2 regions of the Streptomyces sp. NBC_00239 genome follow, and region 2 is predicted to be linked to the other one. Evidence: riboswitches for the same ligand, from Rfam matches in the RefSeq annotation. Region 2 holds a riboswitch; the other holds the start of a gene.
What was found. A riboswitch is a leader RNA that binds a small molecule or an ion and turns the genes downstream of it on or off. The one in region 2 is predicted to bind glycine.

Region 1 (3,201 bases), 3.9 Mb from region 2:
GGCAGCCGGCCGTGCTCGACGTCGTCCAGCAGCCGGGCCACCGTGCCGCGGTGGCGGTCGAAGGCGTACCCGGAGACCCCGCGGCCGCGGGCCGCCTGCCCGGCGAGCGCCTGGGCGGGGGTCGCGTCGAGGAGGAGCAGGTGCAGGGAGCGGCCGCGGCGGCGGGCGGCGCGGGCCAGCAGGGCGCGCACCCAGGCCTGGCTGCCGCAGTCGTGCACGACCAGGCTCCGGCCGGAGCGCAGGGCCTGCCACAGCCCGGCGTAGTGGGCGAGCCGCACCAGCGGCCGGTAGGCCCCGTACGGCAGCCGGGCGGGCATCCGGCGCTCCCAGCGCTCGCGGACGTCCTGGGAGTCGATGCCGCCGTCGGGCACGGCCCGCTTCATGAGGGTGCTCTTGCCGCTGCCGGGCAGGCCCGAGACCACGACGACGTCGCCGGCCCCGAAGGACAGCCGGCCGGGCCCGCGCCCGCCGAGGCCGCGCAGGTCGCGGACGCGGCCCGCGGCGGCGGGGCGGCCGGCGGCGAGCGGACCGCCGAGCACCTCCGGGCGGCGGACGCCCGGCTGCGCCGGAACCGCGGCAGCGCCGACCGGCGTGGCCGCGGCCGCCGCGGCGCCCGCCGTGCTCGTCCCCGCGAGGACTCCGAATCTCCGCACAGTGATCGCCTCCCCTGGGGGCCCCTCCCAGCGGTGGCTGGGGGCGGGTCACCTGGACCCCATGCCCACTGAGTGTAAAGAGACGGTAATGCGCCGCCCACGGTTCCGGCCCGGATCGGGTGCGTGCAATGATGTGCGCGCCACGCCGCACGACCAACTTCATAAAGGCCGCTTGAATCCGCGCGGGAGAGTTCCCCGGCCGCCGTCCCCCGGACCGGCCGCGGACGCCGAAGGAGCAAGTCCCTCCCTTGAATCTCTCAGGCCCCGTACCGCGCGGGCGAGGCACATCTGAAAAGCGGGCCGACCGGTCGACACGAGACCGGCACGGCTCCACCCAAGGTGCAAGTCGCTTCCGTATGCACGTACGGTCGTGATGAACCTCTCAGGTTCCGATGACAGATGGGGAGGAACGTCCTCAGCCCCGTCGCGGACCTGCCTTGGAGAGCCAGCCTTATGACGAACACCCCCCGTCTGACCGCCCTGGACGCCGTCCACCGCGCGCTCGGCGCGACGATGACCGACTTCGCGGGCTGGGACATGCCGCTGCGGTACGCCAGTGAGCGCGACGAACACAACGCCGTCCGCACCAAGGCCGGCCTGTTCGACCTCTCGCACATGGGCGAGATCACCCTCACCGGGCCCGAGGCCGTCAAGGCGCTCGACTACGCGCTGGTCGGCAACATCTCCACGGTCGGTGTCGGCCGCGCCCGCTACACGCACATCTGTCAGGAAGACGGCGGCATCGTCGACGACCTGATCGTCTACCGCCTCGGCGAGACCGAGTACATGGTCGTCGCGAACGCCTCCAACGCGCAGGTCGTCCTCGACGCCCTGACCGAGCGCGCCGCCGGCTTCGACACCGAGGTCCGCGACGACCGCGACGCGTACGCGCTGATCGCCGTCCAGGGCCCCGAGTCCCCCGGCATCCTGGCCTCCCTCACCGACGCCGACCTGGACGGGCTGAAGTACTACGCCGGCCTGCCGGGCACCGTCGCGGGCGTCCCCGCGCTGATCGCGCGCACCGGCTACACCGGTGAGGACGGCTTCGAGCTGTTCGTCAAGCCCGAGCACGCGGTCGAGCTGTGGAACGCCCTCATGAAGGCCGGCGAGGGCGTCGGCCTGGTCCCGGCCGGCCTGTCCTGCCGCGACACGCTGCGCCTGGAGGCGGGCATGCCGCTGTACGGGCACGAGCTGACCACCGCGCTGACCCCGTTCGACGCGGGTCTGGGCCGGGTCGTGAAGTTCGAGAAGGAAGGCGACTTCGTGGGCCGCGCGGCCCTGGAGGCCGCCGCCGAGCGCGCCGCGGCCGCCGCGCCGCGCAAGCTGGTCGGGCTGATCGCCGAGGGCCGCCGGGTCCCGCGCGCCGGCTTCTCGGTCGTCGTCGGCGGCGAGGTCGTCGGCGAGGTCACCTCCGGCGCCCCGTCCCCGACGCTGGGCAAGCCGATCGCCATGGCGTACGTCGACGCGGCCCACGCCGCGCCCGGCACCTCCGGCGTCGGCATCGACATCCGCGGTACGCATGAGGCGTACGAGGTCGTCGCCCTGCCGTTCTACAAGCGGCAGAAGTGACCTACCGGCTCCGCCGGCACGATCCCCGTCAGACCACTGTCCGTTCGCACTTCCCCGCATCCAGGAGAATCAGGTCATGAGCAACCCCCAGCAGCTGCGCTACACCAAGGAGCACGAGTGGGTGTCGGTCGCCGAGGACGGCGTCGCGACGATCGGCATCACGGAGTTCGCGGCCAACGCGCTCGGTGACGTCGTGTTCGCGCAGCTCCCCGAGGTGGGCGACACCGTGACCGCGGGCGAGACCTGCGGCGAGCTCGAGTCCACCAAGTCGGTCAGCGACCTGTTCGCCCCGATCACCGGTGAGGTCGTCGAGGCCAACCAGGACGTCGTCGACGACCCGTCCCTGGTCAACACCGCTCCGTTCGAGGGCGGCTGGCTCTTCAAGGTGCGCGTCGCGGAGGAGCCGGCCGACCTGCTCTCCGCCGACGAGTACACCGACTTCGCGGGCTGACCGGAACCGTAGGGATTAAGGGATACCGATGTCGCTTCTGAACTCTTCCCTCCACGAGCTGGACCCGGACGTCGCCGCCGCCGTCGACGCCGAGCTCCACCGCCAGCAGTCGACCCTGGAAATGATCGCCTCGGAGAACTTCGCTCCGGTCGCGGTCATGGAGGCCCAGGGCTCGGTCCTGACCAACAAGTACGCCGAGGGCTACCCCGGCCGCCGCTACTACGGCGGCTGCGAGCACGTCGACGTGGTCGAGCAGATCGCGATCGACCGCATCAAGGCGCTGTTCGGCGCCGAGCACGCGAACGTGCAGCCGCACTCGGGTGCGCAGGCCAACGCCGCCGCGATGTTCGCGCTGCTGAAGCCGGGCGACACGATCATGGGCCTGAACCTGGCCCACGGCGGTCACCTGACCCACGGCATGAAGATCAACTTCTCCGGCAAGCTCTACAACGTGGTCCCGTACCACGTCGACGAGACCGGCCGGGTGGACATGGCCGAGGTCGAGCGCCTCGCCAAGGAGTCCAAGCC
Region 2 (3,201 bases):
GACGACCTTCATGCCGGCCATGACGGCGCTGGCGGCGTTGGTGCCGTGCGCCGAGGACGGGATGAGGCAGATGGTGCGCTGGGTGTCGCCGTTGGCGCGGTGGTAGGCGCGGACCGCCAGCAGACCGGCCAGCTCACCCTGCGAACCGGCGTTCGGCTGGATGGAGACCTTGTCGTAGCCGGTGACCTCGCAGAGACGTTCCTCCAGCTCGTTGATGAGCGTGAGGTAACCCTCGGCCTGCGCCACCGGGGCGAACGGGTGCAGCTGACCGAATTCGGGCCAGGTGACCGGCTCCATCTCGGTGGTCGCGTTGAGCTTCATGGTGCAGGAGCCCAGCGGGATCATGCCGCGGTCCAGCGCGTAGTCGCGGTCCGAGAGCTTGCGCAGGTAGCGCAGCATCGCGGTCTCGGAGCGGTGCTGGTGGAAGACCGGGTGGGTCAGGTAGTCGTCGGAGCGCAGCAGGCCGGCGGGAAGCGCCTCGGCGACGGACTCGTCGAGGGCCTCGATGTCGGCGGTGACGCCGAAGGCGGCCCAGACGGCCTCGATGTCGGCGCGCAGCGTCGTCTCGTCGCAGGCGGCGGAGACGTGGTCGGCATCGACGCGGAACAGGTTGACGCCGCGCTCGGCGGCGGCGGCCACGACCTCGTCGGCACGGCCCGGGACGCGGGCGGTGAGGGTGTCGAAGAACGCGTCGTGCAGGATCTCGACGCCGCCGGCCTTCAGGCCCGCGGCGAGGATGCCCGCGTAGCGGTGGGTGCGGCGGGCGATCGTCTGCAGGCCCTGGGGGCCGTGGTAGACGGCGTACATGCCGGCCATGACGGCGAGGAGCACCTGGGCCGTACAGATGTTGCTGGTGGCCTTCTCGCGGCGGATGTGCTGCTCGCGGGTCTGCAGCGCGAGGCGGTACGCCTTGTTGCCGTCCGCGTCCACGGACACGCCGACGAGGCGGCCGGGCAGCGAGCGGGCGTGCTTGTCCTGGACGGCCATGTAGCCGGCGTGCGGGCCGCCGAAGCCCATCGGGACGCCGAAGCGCTGGGTGGTGCCGATGGCGATGTCCGCGCCCAGCGCGCCGGGCGAGGTGAGCAGGGTCAGCGCGAGCAGGTCGGCGGCGACGGTGACGACGGCGCCGAGCTCGTGGGCCTGGTCGATCAGCGGCTTGATGTCGCGGACCGCACCGGAGGCGCCCGGGTACTGGATCAGCACGCCGTAGACACCGCGCTCGGCGATCTCGGCGGGGATGCCGGCGGACAGGTCCGCGACGACGACCTCGGTGCCGGTCGGCTCGGCGCGCGTCTCGATGACGGCGATGGTCTGCGGCAGCGCGTCGGCGTCGACGAGGAAGACCCCGCCCTTGACCTTGCCGACCCGGCGGGCCAGCGTCATGGCCTCGGCGGCCGCAGTGCCCTCGTCGAGCAGCGAGGCGCCGGAGGTGGGCAGACCGGTCAGTTCGGCGACGACGGTCTGGAAGTTGAGGAGCGCCTCCAGGCGGCCCTGCGAGATCTCCGGCTGGTACGGCGTGTACGCGGTGTACCAGGCCGGGTTCTCCATGACGTTGCGGAGGATCACCGGCGGGGTGAAGGTCCCGTAGTAGCCCAGGCCGATCATGGAGGACATGACCTTGTTGCGCGACGCGAGGGTGCGCAGCTCGGCGAGGACCTCGGCTTCGGTACGGGCGGCGGGGAGGTTCAGGGCCTCCGCGCTCTTGATCACGTCCGGCACCGCGGCGGCGGTGAGCTCGTCGAGCGAGCCGTAGCCGACCTGGGCGAGCATCTTCGCCTGCGCCTCGGCGTCAGGGCCGATGTGACGCTGTTCGAAGGGGATGCCGCTCTCGAGCTGGGAAAGCGGAATGCGGTGGGCGGTCATGGCAGGAGGCCTCCTGGTCTCGCGACCTTCGAGGGGTGCCACGACGCGGGCACCCGGACGGCCTCCCCCTCTGTCATCTCAACCTGAGAGCTTCACCGGGTCTCCTGGGGGTAACCCGTGGAGGTCCCGGCTTTCACCGTCGGTGAGGAAGGGTCCCGGACACCCGTCCGACGCCCGTCCTGCTTTCCAGAGTGGCCTCGTCCGTGCGGTACGTCTGCCTGAGAGATTCCGGGGAGGATTTGCTCCTTCGGCGCCCCCGTCGTGTTCACTCGGGGGACTCTCCCGCACAGGGTCAGCAGCCGGAAACCAGACTACCAGCGAGGTTGCTGGGACTCCCTCGAGTGGCCCCCTCTCCAAATATGCACTTCTGTAGTCATAACGGAGCAGTTGCGACCAAATGGAGGGACCGTGCAGACCGATATCGATCCGCGCAGCCTGATCGGCCGCAAGGCGTTCGACCGCAATGGCACCAAGATCGGCACGGTCGACGAGGTGTACCTCGACGACGCGACCGGCATCCCGGAATGGGCGGCCGTCCGCACCGGTCTCTTCGGCAGGGACGCCTTCGTCCCGCTGGAGCCCAGCGAGCTGGTCGGGGGCACCCTCCGGGTGCCGTACGAACGCGCTCTCATCAAGGATGCACCCGATTTCGGGGTGGGGCGCCACCTCTCACCGGAGCAGGAACTCCAGCTCTACCACCACTACGGGCTGGACGTGGCGCTGCCCGGCGACATCGCGGCGGCCGCCCCGCCACCGGACCGCGATTTCGGCCGGCTGAGCACGGACGAGGGCTGACCCACCAGCGGCAGCGGCTCCGCGGGCTCCAGGCCCGGATCGTCCACCGCGAAGGTGCGCACCCGGCCCGGAGCGGAACCCGGCTCCTCGAACCGCACGGTCACCCGCCCCACTCCGCTCCCCTGGACCCAGCCGGGCCCGTATTCCGCGTGGCGGACATCACTGCCGGCCGCCCAGTGCCGCTCCGCCGCCGGAACGCCGGCCGGCCCCGCCCCCTCGGGCAGCGCCCCCTCCGCCGCGGGCCCGCCCTCCTCCCCGGCCCCGCCGCCTTCGCGGGCCCCGGGCGCGCCGCTCTCCCCTCCCGCTGCCCGCGCCTCCTCCGCCGCCCTCGCCTCCTCCGCGGCCCGGGCCTCCGCCTCCCCGGCCGCCTGCGCGAACAGATCCTCCTGGGTGTAGTCGGCCAGCCCCGAGACCCCGACCCCCAGCAGCCGCACCCCGCCGGTGGTGTCCACGGCGTCCAGCAGCCGGGCGGCCGCCTCCCGCACCACGGCCGGGTCGTCGGTGGGCCCGCGCAGCGTCTCGGAGCGCGTCAGCGTCGAGAAG

Region 1: it holds a riboswitch for glycine, as region 2 does, so the genes downstream of both, gcvT (glycine cleavage system aminomethyltransferase GcvT) here and gcvP (aminomethyl-transferring glycine dehydrogenase) in region 2, are expected to answer to the same signal.

Annotation. Positions count from the first base shown of each region.
Region 1 is NZ_CP108095.1:2,776,409-2,779,609, forward strand. It holds gene OG764_RS12045 (AAA family ATPase) at 1-653, opposite strand, end outside; glycine riboswitch at 827-935, shown strand; glycine riboswitch at 936-1,062, shown strand; gene gcvT (glycine cleavage system aminomethyltransferase GcvT) at 1,107-2,222, shown strand; gene gcvH (glycine cleavage system protein GcvH) at 2,299-2,673, shown strand; gene glyA (serine hydroxymethyltransferase) at 2,702-3,201, shown strand, end outside.
Region 2 is NZ_CP108095.1:6,644,711-6,647,911, reverse strand. It holds gene gcvP (aminomethyl-transferring glycine dehydrogenase) at 1-1,863, opposite strand, end outside; glycine riboswitch at 2,060-2,158, opposite strand; gene OG764_RS29235 (PRC-barrel domain-containing protein) at 2,272-2,658, shown strand; gene OG764_RS29230 (DNA polymerase IV) at 2,565-3,201, opposite strand, start outside.